2 regions of the Pseudoalteromonas sp. APC 3694 genome follow, and region 2 is predicted to be linked to the other one. Evidence: predicted binding sites of a transcription regulator. Region 2 holds the regulator's gene; the other holds the start of a gene.

Region 1 (3,427 bases), on a different contig from region 2:
GATTGGTTTAGCTAAAATAGGAAAGTGGGTACAGCCTAATACCAGTACATCGATATCTTTATTAATATTTAATCGGTTTAACTCAGTGTGCAACTTATCGAGATCTAAGTGCTGGGTAAAAAAGAGAGTCTCTGCCAAAGTGACCAGTTCAACACTACTATATAAGCTTGTGGTTATCGATGAGGCATGTTCTTTTATAAGTGCATCAGTATAGGGGCTTGATACCGTTGCGGGAGTTGCCAATAAACCTATATGCTTTGATTGCGTTAATTGCGCTGCGGGTTTAATTGCAGGTACAACCCCAACAATAGGAATATCGGTAATTTGGCGTACCGAACTTAACGCTGATGTTGAAGCGGTATTACAGGCTATAACAATTAAGTCGACATTAAGTGACTCATCTTTAATAAATTGGATCAATCCGCATAGGCGATTAATGATGGTTTGTTGCGATTGCGCACCATATGGCAATAATACGTTATCCATAAAGTAGCTGTATTGAGCATGAGGAATGCTTTGCTGAATATGCTCAAGCACGGTGGTTCCACCTATACCTGAATCAAATACCATGATGTGCGCTGACAAACTACCATTCCTACTCTTTACTAAGAACGGCAGTTTGCCATGTGGCTTTTATAAAAGAAAGTAGTTTTACTCAGTGCCTAGCATCGCAGTAGCGGCGTTTAGTTTATCTAAGTTTTCAAACATGGTGTTAGTGTAATCAACCAGTTTATCTATTTCTTGTTGATCTTGATTTAGCCATTGAATGATACCTGATAGCTGACTTTCTAATCCTAGGGTTTGCGCTTTAGAGTAAGCCGATTTTAGATCATCATTAAAAGGGGCAACAGTTTCGGCAATGGCTTTTTCTGATGTTGGCTTAATTTGTTCATACTCTTTAATGGCAGCAACGGTTTTGCTTTGACGTAAGTCCATTGAGAATGCCACCAGCTGTTCATTCCCTAAACTGAGTTCTTGGGCTTGTTCAAATGCTTTGTCTAAATCGCCACTGAAAAAGGTTTTACTGACATCTTGTAACTCTGCCATTAAATCATTTATGGCTTGCTGCTCGTCTTCATTAAGCTCACCGTTTACTGACATTGAGAAAGAGAGCTCACGGGATTCAGAAAATTGCGTACTAAATGATTGTGAATCATCTGTTTTTTGATAGCGACTAGATGATTGCGATTGGTAAGCATCTGCAAAGCTAATACTCACCTCATCACCTTCTGCTGTGGTAAATGTATAATCAGCACTATTGCTTAAACTTACATATTGCGCCTGACTTACAGTTACGCTTGCAGGTTGTGGGTTAAATAAGTTCTGCTCAAATTTATCGAGGCCACTAAAGATACCCTCTTTAGATTTATCAATACTCTCTTCAAGTTCTTGATTAAATACGCCCATGCCTTTTAATTCATCCACAGCCTCATCAACACCCGTCTGCACTCCTTTACGTGCCTGATTTAGCATATCTTGTAGTTTCTCATCATTAGCACCATTGGCTTTGGCTTTATTTACCGAGCTTGTTACAAAGTCTAAAACATTTTTAACGACTTCATTAAAATCAAACAGTGGTTTGTCTTTTTTGGTTTCAGCGACCGGCAAACCTAGTTCTTTTGCCATTTTGTCACCTAATACGGCAGCAGCCAGTTCTTTTCCTCGTTGCTGATAACTAGTTGGTGGCGAGTCTATTTTAGGCTGTGGCATTGCTTGTTTAGTATTGTATTTATTAGCATTACTGTTTGGAACAAAACTAAAGTTACCTATTTTCATGAGAAGACTCCTATTTAGACTTACTCTTATATCGGCCAAGTAAGCCTATACTGTAGTAAAATGCTCAAAAAAAGCTCACTATATTTGATCAAAACTAGACAAATACGCTTCGCTCCCTACAATAGCGCCGATAAACAGATCTCAACGATAAGGTTATACCGTTAATGGCAGTTATAAATATAGATACCACGCAGTACGATGCACAATTAAATGAAAAAGAGCAGCGTATTACAGAGCAATTTCAACGTTTTGGTGTAAAACAGTTAGAAGTATTTAGCTCTGAGCCCATTAACTACCGCCAACGTGCAGAATTTAGAGTATGGCACGATGGTGACGATCTGTTTCATATTATGTTTGATCAACAAACAAAAGATAAAATACGTGTTGATACCTTTGACCCTGCAGCTCCTTTAGTAGGTGAAATTATGCAGGTAATGATTGAAAATTTAAAAGGCTGCGAAGTACTACGTCGTAAATTATTTCAAATAGATTATTTATCAACCCTCAGTGGTGAAATTTTAGTGAGCTTGCTATATCACAAGCCACTTGATGAACACTGGTTAACTGAGATCAATGCCTTAAAGGAAAAGCTAAGTAGCCAGTACAAAATTGACTTTATTGGCCGTGCACGTAAGCAAAAAGAAAAATTGGGCGATGACTTTGTTACTGAGCGCTTAATGGTGAATGGCCAAGAGCTAATCTATCAACAGGTAGAAAATAGCTTTACTCAGCCTAATGCGAAGGTGAATATTAAAATGTTAGAGTGGGCACAAGAGTTATGTAAACCACTAAACAATGATTTACTAGAGCTGTATTGTGGTAATGGAAACTTTTCTATTGCACTTGCTGGTTCATTTAATAAAGTGCTGGCGACGGAAATATCAAAATCGTCGGTGCATTCAGCGCAATATAATATTGCTCAAAACCAAGTAACTAACTTAGATATTATTCGCATGTCGAGCGAAGAGTTTACTCAGGCAATGAAAGGCGAGCGTACTTTCTCTCGCTTAGATGGCATTGACTTGAGTAGTTACAACTGCCAAACCATCTTAGTCGACCCGCCTAGAGCAGGCATGGACACGCTTACGTGTGACTTAGTGGCTAATTATGAAAATATTATTTATATCTCATGTAACCCAGACACATTAGAGCGTGACCTTGAACACTTAACGCAAACCCACGAGGTTAAGCGCTTTGCAATATTTGATCAGTTCCCTTATACACACCACATTGAATCTGGTGTGTTTTTACAACGTAAATAAAAAAAAGCATTAAACAGCGCACGTTGTAAGAATAAAAAAAGCTCCTTAAGGAGCTTTTTTTATTTAACCAAACTACTTATTTATTTGCTAAGTAATTAATGAGTGCGCTTACATCTTCTGGCGATGAAATGCCTGACTCACCACCTAAGTTAAGCTTGTATTTACCATTAACGATAAACGTAGGAACGCCACGAAGTGCCCCTTTGCCTTTAAAGTAATCTTGGTCACGTTTCATTTTAGAGCTAAGTGTACGTACCGAGAAGCTTTCAAATAATTTATCAAACTTGTCGCCATCTACGCCTTGAGCTAAAAATACATCTTTTACATCTGCAAGCTCATTAAAACGAGCGCGCTTTGCATGGATATGATCAAACATCGCTGAAATAATT
Region 2 (3,427 bases):
GAGCAATTGTATTTAAAAAGAATAAAAGCACAACAATCACGACACCAATCAGTGGCGTCGAGCACAGTAGAGATGTATGATTAACACAGTTTTAGATCAAGCAAGCGGCCTTCGCAAAATGAGCAAGAATAATAATAACGGCGTAAAAGTTATCGCTGTCACCGGCGGCAAAGGTGGAGTGGGTAAAACGAACGTATCCCTTAATACAGCAATCGCGTTAGGCCAACAAGGCAAACGTGTGCTTGTACTAGATGCTGATTTAGGATTAGCGAATTGTGATGTGATGCTTGGACTGCGCGTTGAGCGTAATTTATCTCATGTTTTATCGGGCGAATGTGAACTTGATGATATTTTAGTCGAAGGTCCCGCAGGCATAAAAATAGTGCCTGCAACATCGGGTTCGCAAAGTATGGTTGAGTTATCACCCTCAGAGCACGCTGGACTTATTCGTGCATTTAGTGAACTTAACACCGACTTTGATATTTTAATTGTTGATACCGCTGCGGGTATTTCCGATATGGTGCTGAGTTTTTCTCGCGCAGCGCAAGATGTGCTTGTGGTGGTATGTGATGAGCCTACATCAATTACCGATGCCTATGCTTTAATTAAAGTACTTAGCCGTGAGCACGGCGTTTATAAATTTAAAATTGTTGCCAATATGGTGCGCAGTTTACGCGAAGGGCAGGAATTGTTTGCAAAACTTTCAAAGGTTACCGACCGATTTTTAGATATATCAATGGAGTTGGTTGCAACGGTTCCATATGATGAAAATATGCGCAAATCAACGCGCCGCCAAAAAGTAATTGTTGAGATTTTTCCTGGGTCGCCTGCTGCAATTGCTTTTAAAACACTGGCTACAAAAATTGCTAAGTGGCCAACACCTAGCCAAGCCTCGGGTCATTTAGAGTTTTTCATTGAGAAACTAGTTAGTAACTAACAATGACAATACCGGTGAATAGAGTTATGGGATATCAGTCAACACAGAATTTAAATATGATTGTTGAAAAGCATGCCTCATTAGTCAAAAAAGTGGCGTGCCATTTAATTGCTCGTTTACCGGCCAGTGTGCAGCTAGATGATTTAATTCAATCGGGTATGATTGGTTTAATTGAAGCTTCAAAAAACTTTGATCCAAGCAAAGGTGCAAGTTTTGAAACCTTCGCCGGTATTCGTATTCGTGGTGCGATGATAGACGAAATGCGCCGAGGCGATTGGGTTCCACGTTCAGTTCACAGAAAAAGCCGTTTGGTTGCAGAGACTATTGTTGCGCTTGAGAACAGTTTAAACCGTGAACCTAAAGATAGTGAAGTTGCTGAAAAACTTGAAATTTCGCTAAATGAGTACCATCATATTTTAAACGATGTAAATGTAAGCAAAGTGTTAGGCATTGAAGACCTTGGTATAGATGACGATGTGATTACACCCCATGGCCAAGATTTAGCACTAGACAAACCGTTCAATAATGTTAAAAATGAACGGTTTAATGAGTCTTTACTCAGTGCAATAAAGTCGTTACCGGAGAAAGATGCAATGGTGCTTTCTTTGTACTATAACGATGAGATGAATTTAAAAGAAATTGGACATATACTCGATGTAAGTGAATCGCGTGTAAGTCAGATACATGGTCAGGCGATGATTAAGCTTAAAGCAAAAATCAATGACTGGATAAACTAGAAGTAAGTAAATAAAGGTTCAGGCCTCACTGGAGGATGTTTTGGATAAAAACATTAAAATTCTTGTTGTTGATGATTTCTCAACAATGAGACGTATTATTAAAAATCTGTTGCGCGATTTAGGTTTTACCAATGTTCAAGAAGCAGATGACGGGTCAACTGCTTTGCCTATGTTGCAAAATCAAGCGTTTGATTTTGTTGTAACAGATTGGAATATGCCAGGCATGCAAGGTATTGATCTTTTAAGGGCAATTCGAGCTGATGAAAAATTAAAGCATATTCCTGTTTTAATGGTTACAGCAGAAGCTAAAAAAGAACAAATAATTGCTGCGGCCCAAGCAGGTGTTAATGGTTATATTGTTAAACCATTTACTGCAAGTACATTGAAAACTAAATTAGAAAAAGTGTTCGAACGTTTAGGTTAATGAGAGGGAGAGGCTTATGTCAGCACCTGCTGCGCCTCAGATTACTTTAGAACAAGCTCGCCAGTTAGTTGTTTTTTTAGAAAATGGTGAGCAAGATAAAGCGAATCAGTTAATTTTAGAAACAGCTTCACAAGAGCAATCACATTTATTTGCTGAGGTGGGAAAGTTGACGCGTCAACTGCACGAAGCTTTAAAAAGTTTCGAGTTAGACACGCGTTTAACAGACATTACCACTGATGCCATCCCTGACGCAAAAAAACGCCTTAACTATGTCATGGAAATGACAGAAAACGCAGCCAATAAGACAATGGATGCGGTTGAAGCAAGCTTACCATTAGCACAAGAAATCGCTGACGAAATAGCTGATATCAAGCCAACGTGGGATCGTTTAATGAACCGCGAAATAGAGCTTGGTGAGTTTAAATCACTTTGCCATAGTATTGATAAGTTTATGAGCAGTTCTCATCACAAAACCGATGAGTTACAAATGCTGATGACTAATGTGCTGATGGCTCAAGACTATCAAGATTTAACCGGTCAGGTTATTCGCCGTGTTATTGAACTTGTCCGTGAAGTTGAAGAAAGTTTAATTCACCTTTTAACTGCATTTGCAGCGCAAGGTGGTGAGGTTGAACCAACTGAACAACCAGAAAAAATAGAAGATCCCATTGTTGCACAAACACTAGCAGGTCCCGAAGGGCCTATTATTGATAAAGAATCGCGTAATGATGTTGTATCTGATCAAGATGAAGTTGATGATCTATTATCAAGTTTGGGCTTCTAATAGGGGAGTACTGCATGAGCTTTGAAGTCGATGAAGATATTTTACAAGACTTTTTAGTAGAGGCCGGAGAAATCCTTGAGCTTTTATCTGAACAGTTAGTAGAACTGGAAAACAACCCAGATGATACTGAGCTACTAAACGCAATATTTCGCGGTTTCCACACTGTAAAGGGTGGCGCTGGCTTTTTGGCTATGACAGAGCTTGTTGATGCATGTCATGGTGCTGAAAATGTGTTTGATTTACTGCGCCAAGGTGTAAGAACAGTTAACTCTGAATTAATGGATGTGATTTTACAAGCACTGGACACCATTAATGAAATGTTTGCCACGATTAAAAATCGTGACCAGCCAGAGCCTGCGGATCCAGAATTACTTGCTGTACTTCACAAACTTGGGCAGCCACCGACAGCAGAAGAGCTTGCCGGCGATTCTGTGGTTGAAGATATAGCTTCTGTGGAAACTCCATCGGTAGAGCCTGAACCAGTTGCAGAGCAACCGAGCAACGATGCTAAAGAAGACCCGTTTGCTTTTGATGAATTATTTAGC

The links. The regulator FliA, encoded in region 2, starts transcription of late flagellar genes. The targets are predictions, from matches to a motif close to CTAAAGNTNNNNNNNNNNNNGCCGATA.
Region 1: QMA00_RS15735 (DUF5610 domain-containing protein) is a predicted target of FliA. The motif match lies at 1,806-1,832, and genes of this name have one in related genera.

Annotation. Positions count from the first base shown of each region.
Region 1 covers NZ_JASDDE010000057.1:21,659-25,085, reverse strand. The annotation lists gene murI (glutamate racemase) at 1-585, opposite strand, end outside; gene QMA00_RS15735 (DUF5610 domain-containing protein) at 652-1,776, opposite strand; gene trmA (tRNA (uridine(54)-C5)-methyltransferase TrmA) at 1,941-3,038, shown strand; gene QMA00_RS15725 (thiol:disulfide interchange protein DsbA/DsbL) at 3,115-3,427, opposite strand, start outside.
Region 2 covers NZ_JASDDE010000001.1:50,470-53,896, reverse strand. The annotation lists gene flhF (flagellar biosynthesis protein FlhF) at 1-84, shown strand, start outside; gene QMA00_RS00290 (MinD/ParA family protein) at 77-937, shown strand; gene QMA00_RS00285 (RNA polymerase sigma factor FliA) at 964-1,674, shown strand; gene cheY (chemotaxis response regulator CheY) at 1,715-2,098, shown strand; gene QMA00_RS00275 (protein phosphatase CheZ) at 2,115-2,882, shown strand; gene QMA00_RS00270 (chemotaxis protein CheA) at 2,897-3,427, shown strand, end outside.